Massilia sp. METH4: one gene and its partner. The protein of the gene in region 1 interacts with the protein of each later gene in a pairwise test. Links are inferred from orthologs where the notes say so. Each region holds a gene or a part of one and is shown in the gene's direction. Other genes may lie near its edges.

The links.
Region 2: the proteins of cysK (region 1) and cysE interact in binary tests that used the Escherichia coli proteins (3 or more experiments, as listed by UniProt). The link is inferred for Massilia sp. METH4 from one-to-one orthologs.

What each region holds. Positions count from the first base shown.
Region 1 is NZ_CP146614.1:1,091,292-1,099,271, reverse strand. Bases 184-3,020 are described here. They hold cysK (cysteine synthase A), read left to right. Parts: upstream 184-1,045; coding sequence 1,046-1,996; downstream 1,997-3,020. Other genes in these bases: V6Z91_RS04855 (cation diffusion facilitator family transporter), read right to left, coding at 1,990-3,020; V6Z91_RS04865 (FKBP-type peptidyl-prolyl cis-trans isomerase), read left to right, coding at 461-1,000; thpR (RNA 2',3'-cyclic phosphodiesterase), read right to left, coding at 184-423. Also shown: more of thpR, read right to left, coding at 1-183; more of V6Z91_RS04855, read right to left, coding at 3,021-3,024; V6Z91_RS04850 (metalloregulator ArsR/SmtB family transcription factor), read right to left, coding at 3,021-3,344; V6Z91_RS04845 (CinA family protein), read right to left, coding at 3,515-3,997; V6Z91_RS04840 (ATP-binding protein), read left to right, coding at 4,319-6,385; V6Z91_RS04835 (EAL domain-containing protein), read left to right, coding at 6,382-7,980.
Region 2 is NZ_CP146614.1:4,138,033-4,147,409, forward strand. Bases 2,723-5,558 are described here. They hold cysE (serine O-acetyltransferase), read left to right. Parts: upstream 2,723-3,691; coding sequence 3,692-4,426; downstream 4,427-5,558. Other genes in these bases: rnr (ribonuclease R), read left to right, coding at 2,723-2,725; rlmB (23S rRNA (guanosine(2251)-2'-O)-methyltransferase RlmB), read left to right, coding at 2,806-3,552; V6Z91_RS18285 (YceH family protein), read left to right, coding at 4,437-5,147; V6Z91_RS18290 (hypothetical protein), read right to left, coding at 5,128-5,558. In the rest of the region: more of rnr, read left to right, coding at 47-2,722; more of V6Z91_RS18290, read right to left, coding at 5,559-5,625; V6Z91_RS18295 (hypothetical protein), read right to left, coding at 5,793-6,776; V6Z91_RS18300 (ABC transporter ATP-binding protein), read right to left, coding at 6,773-7,630; V6Z91_RS18305 (GntR family transcriptional regulator), read right to left, coding at 7,627-7,986; V6Z91_RS18310 (solute carrier family 23 protein), read left to right, coding at 8,685-9,377.

The sequences.
Region 1 (7,980 bases):
GAGCTCCCGCACCAGCTCCTCGTGCAGCGCCACGAGTCCGGCCGGCACCTGCGTCATGCCGGCCCAGGCGATGCGCGGCCGCGCGAAGTAGCCGTAGCAGTCGATCACGAGCCGCAGCGGCGGCACGGCGAGGCGGTCGCGGACGGCGAGCAGCGCCGGTACCCGGTCCGCCGGCACGTGGCCCAGGAAGGCCAGCGTGAGGTGCAGCTTGGCCGCCGCCGTTAGGCGCCCGGCCACGGGAGCCTGCAGCGTGGCCAGCGCGGCGCGCGACGCCGCATCGGGCCACAGCGCGAAGAACAGCTTGCGCCCCGGCGCCGCCGGCTGCTGCTCCGCCGTTTGCTGCTCCGCCGTTTGCTGCCCCGCCGTTTGCTGCCCCGCCGTTTGCTGCCCGTTTGGCATCTCTTCAGGTTCGTTTGCTATCATGTTGCCGCCTCAACACCCAGTACAGAAAGAATACATGATGACCCGTCTGTCCGCTCCAGTGCTGTCCCTCCTGCTGTGCGCCGCCGCGTTCGCGCACGCCCAGTCCCCAAGCCAACCGGCGCCGCAAGAAGCGCAGCCGCCGGTCCAGCAAGCCGCGCCGGCCCAGCCGGCCGCCCAGGCGGAAGCGCCGGCCGCGCCCGTGGTGCCCGGCTCCGCCACGATCGGCCCCGCCGCCGACAAGCTGATCGTCAACGATACCAAGGCCGGCACCGGCACCGAAGCGACCCCCGGCAGCACGGTGTCCGTGCATTACACGGGCTGGCTGTACCGTCCGATGGCCAAGAACCACAAGGGCCGCAAGTTCGACTCGTCGCGCGACCGCGGCGACCCGCTCGAGTTCCGCCTCGGCTCCGGCCAGGTCATCAAGGGCTGGGAGCAGGGCGTGGCCGGCATGAAGGTGGGCGGCAAGCGCACGCTGATCATTCCGTCCGAGCTGGCCTACGGCTCGCGGGCCATGCCCGGCATTCCGGCGAACTCGGCACTGATTTTCGACGTCGAACTGCTCGACGTGAAATAAGCCGCGGCGTTACACTGGTCTCCCATTCCTCGTGCGGAGACCTCGATGAACGTTGCGAATGATGTCACGGCGCTGATCGGCAATACCCCGCTGGTCCGCATCAATCGATTGACTCAAGGCGGCTTGAGCCAGGGCGCGCCCGCGCAACTCCTGGCCAAGCTGGAGTTCTACAATCCGGCCCACAGCGTGAAGGACCGGATCGGCCTGTCGATGATCGCCGCGGCCGAACAGGCCGGGCAGATCAAGCCCGACACGATCATCCTCGAACCGACCAGCGGCAATACCGGCATCGCGCTGGCGATGGTGTGCGCGGCGCGCGGCTACAAGTGCACGCTGGTGATGCCGGAAACGATGAGCCGCGAACGCCGCATGCTGCTGCGCGCGTATGGCGCCGAGCTGGTGCTCACGCCCGGCAGCGAAGGCATGGTGGGAGCGATCCGCCGCGCCGAGGAAATGGCGCAGTCCGACAGCCGCTACCTGATGCCCCAGCAGTTCAACAATCCCGCCAACCCCGAGATCCACCGCCGCACCACCGCCGAGGAAATCTGGCGCGACACGGACGGCAAGGTGGACATCCTCGTGGCCGGCGTGGGCACGGGCGGCACGATCACGGGCGTGGGCGAGGTGATCAAGGAACGCAAGCCGTCGTTCCAGTGCATCGCCGTGGAACCCGAGGCGTCGCCCATGCTGTCCAAGGGTACCAAGGGACCGCACCCGATCCAGGGCATCGGCGCCGGCTTCGTGCCGGGCGTGCTGAACACCCATGTCTACAGCGAAGTGGTGGCGGTGAAGAACGACGACGCGTTCGACTACGCACGCCGGGCGGCGCGCGAGGAGGGCCTGCTGGTGGGCATCTCGGCCGGTGCCGCGCTGTGGGCCGCCGTACAGGTGGCGCGCCGGCCGGAAAACGAGGGCAAGCTGATCGTAACGATCATCCCATCGTTCGGCGAACGCTACCTGAGCACGCAGCTGTTCGCCGGGCTGGCCGATCAGTGATGCTGGGCATGGCCATGTGAATGGCCGTGCTGGTGGCCATGATCGTCATGGTCATGGTCGTGGTCATGCGCCTGCTCCTCTGCTTGCTCTTGCCCGTTCCCCGCGAGGCAGCAGGCATGTTCCGTAGTGCCCATTTCCGTCTGCAGCGTGCTGTGATGAATGGCGAACTGCTCGCGCAGGCTGCGCGCGATCTCGTCCATCGCAACGTCGCCGGGGTAACCGCCCGGCATCACCAGGTGCGCAGTCAGCGCCGTTTCCGTCGTGCTCATCGACCAGATGTGCATGTCGTGCACGTCGGTCACACCCGGCCGGGCGCGCAGGAACTGCTCCACTTCGCGCGAATCCACATTGCCCGGCACGGCGGCCAACATCATCCGCAGCGAAGTCTTCAGCAGCGACCACGTGCCGGCCACGATCATGACCACGATGCCCAGGCTGACCACCGGGTCGAGCCAGCTCCAGCCCGTGAACATCACGACCAGGCCGGACACCAGCACGCCCAGCGAGATCGCGGCGTCCGCCGCCAGGTGCAGGTAGGCGCCGCGGATGTTCAGGTCGTCCTTGCTGCCCTTCATGAACAGCCAGGCCGAGAAGCCGTTGACGAGGATGCCGATGCCGGCCACCGCCGAGACCGTGACGCCGTGCACGGGCACCGGGTGGATCAGTTGCAGCACCGCTTCCCAGGCGATGGCGCCGCAGGCGGCCATCAGCAGCATGCCGTTGAACAGTGCGGCGAGCATCGAACTGCTGCGCCAGCCGTAGGTATAGCGGCGCGACGGTTCGCGCTTGGCCAGGATGGCGGCGCCCCACGCCAGCATCAGGCCCAGCACGTCGGACAGGTTATGGCCCGCATCGGCCATCAGCGCCGTGGAATTGGCCAGGAAACCGTAGCCGAATTCGACGGCCACGAAGACCGCGTTCAGCGCGATCGCGATCGCGAACGCGCGCCCATGGTCGGCCGGATCGCCATGATGGTGGTGGTGGCCATGGTGTCCATGGTCGTGCCCGTGGTGGTGGTGGCCGCTCATACGTCGTTACCTGGAGTGGAGGGTTCGGCGATATGCTCGAGCATGTCGCGCAGGACACCGCTGATATGCGCATCGGCGGTCGAATAGAACACCTGCTTGCCCTGCCGCTCGGCCTTGACGATGCGGGCCGCGCGCAGCAGGCGCAAGTGGTGGCTCACCAGCGAGCTGGATAGCTCGAGCGTGGCGGCGATGTCGCTGACGGCGATCGGCGCGGCCACGCACGCGAGCACGATGCGCAGGCGGGTCGGGTCGCCCAGCAGGTGGAACAGATCGGCTAGCTGGGCGACCGATTCCTCGTGGATGGAGGCGGGCAAGTTCATCTCATCTATAACATTTGAATAGCTGTTCACATATTAGACTCATGTGGACGAGGACGCAAGCCGGCCGAGGCCGGAAGTTGATGAGGGATAAGTTTCGGGAAGGGAATGCGGATGCGGGAGAGCAAAGGCGCTCGGGCAGGCCGAGCGCCCAGGACGTCGGGTTACGTCGCTTAATTGATGAAACGCAGCAAGCCCTGGAGCGCGTGGACCACGGTCTGCTCGCGCACCGCGCGGCGGTCGCCGGAAAACACCAGGCGTTCCGTATGCACGGTATCGCCGTTGGCCCAGCCGAAACAGACCGTGCCGACCGGCTTGCCCGGCACGGCGCCGGTGGGGCCGGCGATGCCGGTGGTGGATACGGCCACATGCGCGTTGCTGTTGGCCAGCGCGCCCTGGGCCATCGCGGCCGCCACTTCCTCGCTGACGCTGCCGAACTGGGCGATCATCGCGGCCGGCACTTCGAGCAGTTCGGTCTTCGACGCATTCGAATAGCAGACGAAACCGCAATCGAACCAGCCGGTCGACCCGGCGATCTCCGTGATCGCCTGCGACACGCCGCCCCCGGTGCACGATTCGGCGGTAGCCAGAAGCAATTCCTTGTCCTGCAAGGCGCGGCCCACCTGGGCGGCCAGTTCGTTGATGTCCGTACTCACTTGTGTCTCCTTCGGCAAAGAATGTCCGGTTCCATTCTAGCGCGGGGCTCTGGCCGCTGGCCACGCGTGCGGAAAAAATTGTCGGGATCGGGTGCGCCGCGCCAAGCTGGCGGCGCGCGCCCAAACTGAACGATAGAATAAGGGTGTTCAAGCTACGCGGGCCGCCAACTTGGAACCTCGAAAGATCACCCGGAGGCATTGGCTCGCCGCAACCCTTGCCGCGGGCTTCGTTCCCGGGCGGGCGGACGGCGGCCGCGAACGCCCAATTGCGGCGGCGTTCCCGCATGGGCAAGCCGGCGCGGGACGGCGGAGGGGCGCGCCATGATCAAGCTGCGCTCGCTGCGCAACAAGCTGCTCGGCGTGATCGCGCTGGTGATGCTGCCGGCCGTGCTGGTATCGATCGGCACGATCGTCGTGTACGACCTGCACATCTACGAGCAGACGATCACCGACGACATGACGACCCAGGCGGAGCTGATCGGCCACATGAGCGCGCCGGCCCTCTCATTCGACGACGACCGGCTGGCTCACGAGAACCTGGCGCTGCTGCGCCTGCGCCCGAAGGTGAATGCGGGCGCCATCTACGACGCCGGCGGCCGCCTGGTCGCGCAATACGCCGCGCCCGGCGACAAGGCGGGCGTGCCGCGGGCGCCGGGGCGCGAAGGGTTCCGCATCGAGGATGGCAAGCTCTACCTGTTCAAGCCCATCCGCGACAACGGAGAAATGCTGGGCACGGTCTACCTGCGCGCCGACTATGAAGTGCTGGCGCGCTTCCTCGACTACATCGTGATCGGCATCGTGGCCGGCCTGCTGGCGCTGATGTGCGCGTGGCTCGTCAGCCGGCGCCTGAACGACGTCATCACGCGGCCCATCCTGTCGATCGCCGACGTGGCGCGCGAGGTGATCGCCACCGGCGACGTGTCGCGCCGCGCCGAGCGGCTGGGCGAGGACGAGGTGGCCGAGCTGGCCGGCTCGTTCAACAAGATGCTGGCCGATATCGAAAGCCGCAAGCGCGAGCTGGAAACGTCGAACCGCGAGATCGCCCGCGAATCGGAGCGCCGGCGCGAGGCGCAGCAGGAAGTGATGCGGCTGAACCAGGAGCTGGAGCAGCGCGTGCACGAGCGCACGCTGCAGCTGGAAATGGCGAACCGCGAGCTGGCCATGGCGATGGAAGAGGCGAAAAGCGCCAACCAGGCCAAGTCGGCATTCCTGTCGTCGATGAGCCATGAATTGCGCACGCCGCTCAACGCCATCCTCGGTTTCGCGCAGATTCTCACTTCCGACAAGCTGCCTTCCACGCTGGCGCAGAAGAAGGAGTTCGCCCAGCACATCCTCAAGTCCGGCCGCCACCTGCTCACGCTGATCAACGAGATCCTCGACCTGGCCAAGATCGAATCGGGCGCCGTCGCCTTGTCGATGGAACCGGTGGCGCTACCGGAGATCCTGGAGGAGTGCGAGGCGATGATGGCGCCGCTGGCCACCGCGCGCGGCATCCGGCTGCTGTTCCCGGAACGCTGCACGACGAACGTGACGGCCGATCGCACGCGCCTCAAGCAGGTGTTGCTCAACCTGCTCTCGAACGCCATCAAGTACAACCGCGAGGGCGGCGCCGTGGTGATCGACTGCACCCCATCCGGCCCGGGCCTGGTGCGCGTCTCTGTGCAGGATACCGGCATGGGCCTGCGGCCGGAGCAGGTACGCATGCTGTTCCAGCCGTTCAACCGCCTGGGACAGGAAGCGGGCGTGGAAGAGGGCAGCGGTATCGGCCTCGTCGTCACCAAGCGCCTCGTCGAGCTGATGGGCGGCACCATCGGCGTCACCAGCAGCCCCGGCGTGGGCAGCATGTTCTGGGTCGAGCTGAAGACGACCGAGCCGGTGCCGCTGCCGCCGCCGCGCATGCTGGCGCCAGCCGGTGCCGGCATGCCGGCACCCGCACGCGACAGCATCACGCTGCTGTACGTGGAAGACAATCCAGCCAACCTGAAACTGGTGCAGGAGATCATCCGTTTCCGCCCCGAGCTGCGCCTGCTGTCGGCGCCCGACGGCCAGCTGGGCCTGGAGCTGGCGCGCGCCCATTTGCCGGACGTGGTGCTGCTCGACATCAACCTGCCCGGCATGAGCGGTTTCGAGGTGCTGCGCCAGTTGCGCGCCGATCCCCGCACGGCCGGGATCCCCGCGATCGCCCTGACTGCCAACGCGATGCCGCGCGACGTGGAACGGGGAATTGCGGCAGGATTCTTCCGTTACCTGATCAAGCCGATTAACATCGACGAGTTTACCGAGGCGATCAACGCCACGATCACCGCGGTCGGTACCACTGGTAACGAAGAAAATGCTACCGCCGAGCGGCAGGCCCAGCCGCTGACGGAGAAGAAGGAGGAGTCATGATCAGCCGGGCCGATATCCAGAATGCGAGCATCCTGATCGTGGACGACCAGCCCGTCAATGTGCAATTGCTGGAGTATCTGCTGCAATCGACGGGGTATGCGCACGTGAGTTCCACCACCGATCCGCGCGTGGTGGCGCCCTGGCACGAGCAGTACAACTACGACATCATCATCCTCGACCTGCAAATGCCGGGCATGGACGGCTTTGCCGTGATGCAGGCGTTGCGCCCGCTGGAGCCGGAAGGTTACCTGCCGGTGCTGGTGGTGACGGCCGAGCCGGACAAGAAGCAGGCCGCGCTCGATGCCGGTGCGCGCGACTTCGTCAGCAAGCCGTTCGACCCGGTCGAGGTGCTCACGCGCATCCGCAACCTGATCGAGGTGCGGCTGATGCAGCGCGAGGCGAAGTTCCACAATATCGTGCTGGAGCGCACGGTGCGCGAGCGCACCGCCGACCTGCAGCGCTTTCGCACGGCGATGGATGCGACGGCCGACGGGATCTTCCTGATCGATGCGCAAACGATGCGCCTGGTGGACGTCAACGACGGCGCCTGCCGCATGCTGGGCTATACGCGCGCGCAACTGATGGCGCAGGAGCCGGCGCGCATCGGCCTTGGGGGGCACGAATCCCTGCGCCAGCATGCCGACGCGGCGCTGGCGGCCGGTGGCGATGCCCGCGCGCCCATGCTGCTGGAAATGGAATTGCTGCGGCACGACCACGCCACGGTGCCGGTGGAGATCTACTGGCAGCTGCAGCACGGCGGTCCGGACGCCGAAGCGCAGCGCACGCTGATCTGCGTGGCGCGCGACATTTCCGAGCGCCGCGTGGCCGAGGAGCGGCTGCGGCACGCGGCCCATTACGACAGCCTCACGGGCCTGCCCAACCGCACGCTGTTCTACCGCACGCTGGGCGATGCGATCGACCTGGCGCGCGACAAGGAGTGGCGCATCGTGGTGCTGTTCATCGGCCTGGACCGCTTCAAGAACATCAACGATTCGCTGGGCGCCGCGATGGGCGACGAGATGCTGCGCGAATTCGCCAGCCGGCTGGTGCAGTCGGCGCGCATCCGCGATACCGTGGGCCGCCTGGGCGGCGACGAGTTCGGCCTGATCCTCACGATGACGCGCGACCAGCAGGATGCGGTACTGGTGGCGAACGAAGTGCGCGACGCGCTGCGTGCGCCGTTCCAGCTGGGCGAGCACCAGGCCACGATGACGGCGTCGATCGGCATCGCCGTCTACCCGGACGACGCGGCCGATCCGGAAACCCTGGTCAAGTACGCCAACACGGCGATGGGCCAGGCCAAGGAGGCGGGCAGCGACGCCTACCGCTTCTTCACGGCCGGCATGAACGTGCAGGTGCTGGCGCGGCTCGACCTCGAAATGGCGCTGCGCCGCGCGCTCGATCACAACGAACTGGAGCTGCACTTCCAGCCGAAGGTGAACCTGCTGACGGGCCGCGTGTCCGGCGCGGAGGCGCTGCTGCGCTGGAACCGGCCTGGGCAGGGCATGGTGTACCCGGCGGAATTCGTCGGCGTGCTGGAGGACACGGGCTTGATCGTCCGCACCGGCAACTGGATCATCGATGCCGCCTGCCGG
Region 2 (9,377 bases), 3.0 Mb from region 1 along the record:
CTCACGATCATCCGAATTTGCCAACTAATAAGACCAAAGAACAGTTTTGAACCAGACGATCCACACCATTCCCAGCCGCGAGGAAATCCTCGGCATCTTCCGCAGCGCCAACGCGCCGCTCGACCTGCGCACGCTGTCCATGTCGCTCGGGGTGAAAGCCGACTCCCAGCCCGTGCTCACGCGCCGCCTGAACGCGATGGAGCGTGACGGCCAGATTCGTTCCGATGGCAGCGGCTTCTATGTGCTGGCCGACCACTCCGACTTCGTCTCGGGCCGGGTCAGCGCCCACCGCGACGGTTTCGGCTTCGTGATTCCCGATGAACCGGGCGACGACCTGTTCCTGTCCGAGCGCGAGATGCAGAAAGTGCTGCACGGCGACAAGGTGCTGGCGCGCATCACCGGCTACGACCGGCGCGGCCGCCCGGAGGGCACGATCGTCGAGGTGGTCGAGCGGGGCAACACGCACATTATCGGCCGCCTGCTGAAGGATAACGGCGTGTGGATCGTGGCCCCGGAAGACAAGCGCATCGGCCAGGATATTCTCGTGGCCGGTTCCCCCGGCAAGGCCAAGAGCGGGCAGATCGTCAGCGTGGAGTTGACCGAGCAGCCTGGCCGCTTCAAGCAACCCGTGGGCAGGATCGTCGAGGTACTGGGCGACATGGACGACCCCGGCATGGAGATCGAGATCGCCGTGCGCAAGTTCGGCGTGCCGCACGTGTTCTCGGATGGCGCGCTGAAGCAGGCCAACAAGCTGCCGGACGTGGTGCACGAGAAGGATTGGGGCGAGCGTGTCGACCTGCGCGACGTGCCGCTGGTAACCATCGATGGCGAGGATGCGCGCGACTTCGACGATGCCGTGTATTGCGAACAGGTGAAGGTGGGCCGTGCCAACGCGTTCCGCCTGATCGTGGCGATCGCCGACGTTTCCCATTACGTGAAGCCGAACGATGCGCTCGACAACGACGCGCTCGAACGCAGCACGTCCGTGTATTTCCCGCGCCGGGTGATCCCGATGCTGCCGGAAAAGCTGTCGAACGGCCTGTGCTCGCTGAACCCGAACGTCGACCGCCTCACGCTGGTGTGCGACGCCGTGATCACCGCGAAGGGCGAGATCAAGGCTTACCAGTTCTACCCGGCCGTGATCCACTCGGCCGCGCGCTTCACGTACACCGAAGTGGCGGCGATCCTGTCGAACACGAAGGGCCCGGAAGCGGCGAAGCGCTCGCACCTGGTGCCGCATCTGCAGGACCTGTACGCGGTCTACCATGCGCTGTTGAAGGCGCGCCTGGAACGCGGCGCGATCGATTTCGAGACGACGGAAACGTATATCGTCTGCAACCCGGCCGGCAAGATCGAGAAGATCATCCCGCGCACCCGCAACGATGCGCACAAGCTGATCGAGGAATGCATGCTGGCCGCCAACGTGTGCGCCGCCGACCTGCTGCTGCGCCACAAGCACCCGGGCACCTACCGCATCCACGCCGCGCCGACGAAGGAAAAGCTCACGCAAGTGCGCGAGTTCCTCAAGCAGGTGGGCTTGTCGCTGGGCGGCGGCGACAAGCCGGTCGCCGGCGACTACGCCGAGCTGATGAAGAAGATCAAGGAGCGGCCGGACGCGAACCTGCTGCAGACGATGCTGCTGCGCTCGATGCAGCAGGCGGTCTACAGCCCGGAAAACATCGGCCACTTCGGCCTGGCCTATGAAGCCTACGCGCACTTCACGAGCCCGATCCGCCGCTACCCCGACCTGCTGACGCACCGCGCCATCAAGGCGATCCTGCAGGGCAAGAAGTACGAGCCGAAGATCGAGGACAAGAGCGTGCTGAACACCACGATCTCGAACGCGACGCGGCGCCAGCAACTGAAGGACAAGGCCGAGGGCAAGGAACCGAAGCCGGCGCGCGACCTGACGGTGTGGGATGCGCTGGGCGTGCACTGCTCGGCCAACGAGCGCCGCGCCGACGAGGCCTCGCGCGACGTGGAAGCCTGGCTGAAGTGCTACTTCATGCAGGACAAGCTGGGCGAGGAGTTCAGCGGCATCATCACCGGCGTGACGACGTTCGGCATCTTCGTGCAGCTCGACCAGCTGTTCGTCGAGGGCCTGGTGCACGTGACGGACCTGGGCGCCGACTATTTCCAGTACGACGACGCGCGCCACGAACTGCGCGGCGAGCGCACCGGCAAGCGCTACCAGCTGACCGACCGCGTGACCGTGCAGGTCGTGCGCGTGGACCTCGAGTCGCGCAAGATCGACCTGCGCCTGGCGCCGAGCGAGACCGACAGCCTGGCACCGCCCGCGCGCGGCGGCCGCAAGGGTGCGGCGTTCGATGACGACGAGGCCTTTGCCGACGACGTGAAGCCACGCCGCGGCGGTGGGCGCGGCGCCGCGTCGCGCAACGGCGCGGGCAGGGGCGCGGGCGCTCCCGCGGCAAGGGAAGGCAAGGCCGGGCCGCGCAAGGGGAGGACGGAGCCTGCCGTGACGTTCGAGGATGCGCCGGCGCCGGTGGCCCGCAAGCCGGCAGCGCCGCCATCGATCAAGCTGGTGCCCCAGGTCGAGTTCGAGCCCAAGGGCAAGCGCCGCGCCGAGGCAGCCGCGCCAGCCAATAGCGCCAAGAACGCCAAGAACGGCAAGAACGCCAAGACCCGGGGCGCTGCCAAGCCAGCCGCGGAAGTGGCTGCCAAGGCGCCTGCCAGGACTGACAGCAAAACCCGCAAGAAGCGATAATCAACCAGGCAAGCCATCGCCGCGGCACCTGCCTCGGCGCATTTCCGGCGAGTCCCTTCGCCACATAAGAACCAAGTACCATGTCCAAGAACAAAATGATTTTCGGCTTCCATGCCGTCACCTCGCGCCTGCGTCACGAAGCCTCGTCGGTCGAGGAAATCTTCGTCGATGCCGCGCGCGACGATCGCCGCATGAAAGACCTGATCGCCAATGCCAAGGCGGCCGGCGTGCGCGTGATGCCGGTCGACTCGGCCCGCCTCGACAAGATCGTCGGCACCCGCCGCCACCAGGGCGTGATCGCCTTCGCGTCGCAGCTGGCATTGGCCCGCAACCTCGACGAACTGCTGGACGCCATCGAAGGCCCGCCGCTGCTGCTGGTGCTGGACGGGATTACCGATCCGCACAACCTGGGTGCCTGCCTGCGCGTGGCCGACGGTGTCGGCGCGCATGCCGTGATCGTGCCGAAGGACCGCGCGGTGGGCTTGAACGCCACCGCCGCGAAGGTGGCCAGCGGCGCCGCCGAGACCGTGCCCTACATCACCGTGACGAACCTCGCGCGCACCCTGCGCGAACTGAAGGATCGCGGCATCTGGCTGATCGGCACGTCCGACGATGGCGAGAAGGGTCTCTACGAAGCCGACTTCACCGGCCCGACCGCGCTGGTGATGGGCTCGGAAGGCGAGGGCATGCGCCGGCTGACGCGCGAGACCTGCGACGTGCTGGTCAATATCCCGATGTTTGGGTCGGTCGAGAGCCTGAATGTGTCCGTGGCATCGGGTGTGTGCCTGTACGAGGCGCGGCGGCAGAGGATCGCGAAGGAAGGCTGATCCCTTCCTGTTGGGCGTTGCGACGGCCTCCTTACCCCAAGTGCAGACCCTGGGGTAAATGGCTGCCGGCCGGCCCATCCGCTGCACCTTCACCAGCGATGCGCTACCATCGAGATATCGCCGTCGACTCCGTACGCCCATGTTCCGCAACCTGCGCCAAGACATCCGCAGCATCATCGAACGCGATCCCGCCGCCCGCAATGCCTGGGAGGTGCTGACGTGTTACCCGGGCTTGCACGCGATTATTGCGCACCGCTGGGCACACTGGTGCTGGACCCATGGCCTGAAGTGGCTGGGCAGATTCATCAGCTCGCTCGCGCGCATCGTCACGGGCATCGAAATCCATCCGGGTGCCAGGATCGGCCGCCGGGTCTTCATCGACCACGGCTTCGGCGTGGTGGTCGGTGAAACGGCCGAGATCGGCGACGATTGCACGATCTACCAGGGTGTCACGCTGGGCGGCACGTCGCTCACGCAGGGCGCGAAGCGCCATCCCACGCTGGAGCGCGGCGTGATCGTCGGCGCCGGCGCCAAGGTGCTGGGCGGCTTCACGGTGGGCGAGTATGCCAAGGTGGGTTCGAACGCCGTGCTGCTCAAGCCCGTGCCGCCGGGCGCTACCGCCGTGGGCAACCCCGCCCATATCGTGCAGAAACACGATGCTCACGCGCAGCGGCTGTTCGCCGCCTACGGCGTTACGCCGAATGGCGACGATCCGATGTCCAAGGCCTTGCATGGGCTGATCAACCACGCGGCCGCGCAGGAGCGGCAGATCGAACGCATCATCGCGCTGCTGAAGGAAAATGGTTTGCAATGCGGGGAGATCGAAGCCGTCGGCAAGGGCGACCCCGCGCACTTGAACAAGCTGGTCGATTGAGGATAGAGAGATGACAGAAGCAGGCAATACGCAGTCCGAAGGTTCCGCACCTTCCGCAACGTCCGATACGCTCGACCCGTTCGAGATCCGCGTGCTGGCCGTGCTGGCCGAGAAGGAAGCACTGACGCCGGACAACTACCCGATGTCGCTCAATGCGCTCACCAATGGCTGCAACCAGCTGTCCAGCCGCGATCCGGTGATGCAGATCTCGGAAGACACCGTGGCCGACGTGCTGGCCCGGCTCACCGAGCGCCGCCTCGTCAACGCCGTGGCGGCCGCCGGCGCGCGCGTGACGAAATACGAGCACCGCATGCGCATCAAGTGGTCGCTCGAGCAGGACAAGCTGGCCGTGCTCGCCGTGCTGATGCTGCGCGGCCACCAGACCGCCGGCGAGATCCGCACGCGCACGGGCCGCCTGCACGAATTCAAGTCGGTGGCGGACGTGGAGACGGCACTGCAATTCTTGATCGACAAGTACCCGCCGCTGGTGGCCAAGCTGGCGCTGGCGCCGGGCACGAAGGAACCGCGTTACGGTCAATTGCTGGGTGGCGAGATTCAGCTGGCGCGGGAAGAGGCGGGCTATGGCACGGCCGCGGTGGCGCCCGGTGGCGCCTCACGCGCCGACCGCGTGGCCCAGCTGGAGCTGGAAGTGCAGCAGCTGAGGGCGGACTATGCCGCCCTGGCCGCCCAGTTCGAGCAATTCAGGCGGCAATTCGAATAGACGGCGCCCCCGCGGCGGCAATGCCGCGCAGTTCCTTCAGCCCGTCGGCCAGCGGAAACTCTTCGCCGGCGAGCAGCGCGGCCACGAGGCCGATCGCCAGCTTCAGCGCCGCGTTGGCCACGGTGCCGCAGCGGAAGGGCAGGATCAGCCGGTAGCGGCCCGGCATCTTCGGTACGGGGCCGACAAAGCCCATCATCACTTCGTCGCCCGTGAGGCGGTGCAGTTCGATCGCCACGCTCTGGATCAGGCGCGCCAGTTGCAGGCCGCGGCCGGGCGCATCGACATCGTCGCCAATCACGCCGATCAGGCTGCGCCCCTGGCGCAGGCCCGGCAACACCTTCTTGAGGCGCGCTCGCAATTGCTGCATATCGCTGGCGGAGTACGGAGTGGGGTGGCCGAGATCGAGAATGCTCAGCAGGCAGGGCTCGGTGCAGTACCGGTTCGCACCGTCGAGATAACGCTGGTCGCTTATTTTCATTGTTGTTTGCATTTTTGGAACCATCCTTCAAAACAACAGCCAACGCGAGACCCGTCGGGTCTGGCGCTGGCGGAATGGTTGCCATTATCTCAATCACCACCCACGCACGGCATCGGTGCGCGGCTGGCAGCGCTGTAAGATCACGCTTACAGCTGAGCTGACACCGATCAACCCTCTTCGCGGTGGCGGCGCAGCCAGATTGCGCCGGCGATCATGGCGATGCCGGCCAGTGCGCCAAGGATCATTTCCGGGGTCGCCACGCTGGCCCAGGATGAGCGCCAGATGAGATCGAAGCCGGCGGCCGGTCCTTGCGCCGCCACTTCCATTTCGCGTGCCCGCCCGGCGACTCCAGTGGCCATGAGCCAGGTGCCGGGCATGACGCCAACGAGCAACCTGCTGATGAATTTTTCGATCACCCACTGGGTATTGATGGATTGCTGCAGCCCCTTTTCGATCCATACGAGCAGGATCAGCGCGAGCAGCGGCACCCCGACGGCCCACAGGAAAACCTTGCCGCGGGCCCAGGCCGATACAAGCAGCAGCCAGCCCACTGTCGGCAGTGCCCACAGCGCATACACGGGCAGCAGCGAAAGCACCTTCAGCGGACCAAGCCAGAATTGCGGATGCGCGAGCACCTGTGGGAAGATATTGGTGCCTTTCATCGCGAGTCCCGCCATGCCGATGCCGATGATGACCCATGAGGTAACCAGTTCCACGGCAATGATGAGCAAGGGGATGCCGATCAGCGCAAAGGCGGCCTTGGACAGCACGGTGGCCGCATCCGACACGGGCAGGGACTTCCAGAACAGGATGCTGCGGTCGCGGCGCTCGTCGTACAGGCTGCCCAGGCTGTAGAAGAAGACCATGAAGGCCATGGCCAGGTACAGGACCGAGGCGCTGACCGGCGCCATCACGGCAATGGCTTCGGCAAGCGTCTGGATCTGGCGCTCGCCCAGCTGCACGGTCGCGCCGGCAACCGACGTCGGGACGCCGTCGACCTGGATGGTCGCCTTCTGGCCGCCGATGGCAATGCCCAGCACGGCCACGATCATCAGCGCGGCGATCGCCAGCGGCACCCACGTCAGCATGCCCTTGTTTTCCCACACTTCGCGCCGGATCAGCCACGGCATCGTCTTGCGCATCGTATTCATTCGTAGCTCCCCTTCATGCTGGCGACGAACAGATCCGCCACGCTGGGCGTCCTCGTTTCGCCAAGGTTTTCAAGCTGCTCCTTCGACACGCCGTCGAACAGCATCACGCTCTTGCCGAACACGGTGCGCTGCGTCAGCGGCAGCAGGGCCGATGCCGCGGCGGCATGCTGCGGGTGCACCATCACCTCGGTGTAGCGCTGGCCGATCTCCTCCATCGATGCGGCCAGCGCGATGCGGCCTTCGCGGATGAACAGCACGTCCGTGAGGATGTGCTCGACCTCCTCGATCTGGTGCGTGGTGATGACGATGGTCTTGTGCTCGTCGAAGTAATCCTCCAGCAGGTTCTGGTAGAACTCCTTGCGGTACAGGATGTCCAGCCCGAGCGTGGGTTCGTCCAGCACCAGCAGCTTTGCGTCGATCGCCATCACGAGGGCCAGGTGCAATTGCACGATCATGCCCTTGGACATGGCGCGCACCCGCATGTCCGGCGCGAGCTTGGTGCCGGCAAGATAGCGCTCGGCCTTCGCCCTGTCGAAGCGCGGATGCACGCCGGCCACGAAGTCGATCGCCTCCTTGACCTTCAGCCAGCGGGGCAGGATGGCCACGTCGGCGATGAAGCACACGTCCTTCATCAGCTCGTCGCGCTGCGTGCGCGGGTCCAGGCCCAGCACCGACAGCTCGCCCTCGAACTGGCACAGGCCCAGCGCGGCCTTCAGCGTGGTGGTCTTGCCGGAGCCGTTCGGGCCGATCAGGCCCACGATGCGGCCCGGCTGCACGTCGAAGCTCACGCCGTCCAGCGCGGTGCGCTTGCCGTAGCGCTTGACGAGATTGCGCGCGGTGATCACGGCGCTCATCCCGCGCTCCCCGGCTGCGTGGCGCGCAGCAGCTTTTCCATATCGAGGCCGAGCCGGCGAATGCGTTCGACCATCGCCGGCCATTCTTCGCGCAGGAAGCGCTCGCGCTCCGAGGCCAGCAGTTTTTCCACGGCGCCTTCAGTCACGTACATACCCATCCCCCTTCGTTTTTCCACCAAGGTTTCATCGACCAGCTCCTGATACGCCCGCGATACGGTAATCGGGTTCAACTGGTAGTCGGCCGCCACCTGCCGCACGGAGGGCAGGGCGTCGCCGGGCTTGAGCAAGCCATCGAGCATCATGCCGATCACCCGCTCCTTCAGCTGGCGGTAGATCGGCGCATTGTCATTCCACATACATGGTTCCTCCAGTATCGGTGAGCTATTGGACTGGTGATGTAGTGAACTATAACACCGATTTTCGGTGACGCAAGCGTTTCTTCATGTTGGACGATGCCGCCGTCGGGGCGCGAAGTTGCCGCAGCCACCTGAAGCCCGCCGAGGGCTGGACGGGCAGGGCACCCGTGCGAAAGTTGCCCCGTGTTATCGGCAGCTCGGCAACCACCTCTGGGAACCTGACAGTTGGTTGTGCTGAGAACGACTACTCGTATTATTTCCTTATTCGCGACTAATCTTTATTCGTTGTCGCGAATCATAAGGATTCTGTATGCCTGTCATTCTCGATCATTATATTCGGCGCAAACCCGCATATTTACTTGGCCTTGAATTTCAAGAAATACAATATAAATAGCTTACGGAGAAAAAATAACCACAGAGAAATACTTATTACTATTCGCTGAATCGAATATCTGATTGCGCACCGCAAAAAACGCGTGCTATATTGTTTCTCCAGATGGAGCATCGTTGACATTTCCAGGTATCGATAAGGAAGTGCCGCTGCTTCGCTATTCATTGCCGGTGCAGACGCTCCTTCAGTCGGGAGAACTGCCGCCCACGATTATTACCTAATCGACGATTCTTATTACAGAACCGTGGGATGAGGGGCTGGCGCGTACGACTGATAATTGCTTTTCAACGTACAGACGCGTGTCGCCATGAATATCCATCACCTTAAACAAGATATCCCGGCAGGGATTGTAGTTTTTCTCGTTGCCCTGCCTTTATGCCTCGGCATTGCGCTGGCCTCCGGTGCGCCCCTGTTTTCCGGCATTATTTCGGGGATCATCGGAGGCATTATAGTCGGGCTCATCAGTGGCTCGCACACGAGCGTCAGCGGACCGGCAGCCGGTCTCGCGGCGGTAGTACTGGCGTCGATCACGAAACTCGGCGCATTTGAAATCCTGCTGGCGTCGATCGTGATCGCCGGCGTGCTGCAACTGGCCATGGGTATTTTCCGGGCCGGCTTCATCGCCAATTACGTGCCCTCGAATGTGATCAAGGGCCTGCTGGCGGCGATCGGCATCCTGCTGATCCTGAAGCAGATCCCGCACGCGGTGGGCTATGACACCAACAATGCCGACGAATATTCGTTCGTGCAGGCCAACGGGGAAACCACGTTCTCGGCGCTGGCCAATGCCCTGGGCAGCATCACCCCGGGCGCGATCGTCATCGCCGCCCTGTCGATGCTGGTCTTGCTGTACTGGGACCGCACCCCATTGAAAAATGTGAAGCTGCTGCCGGCGCCGCTGTTCGTCGTGGTCCTCGGCGTATCGTTGCACCTGCTGTTCAGCCGCTTCGTACCGGGCCTGAGCCTGGCGCCGGCGCACCTGGTGGAAATTCCGCCGATC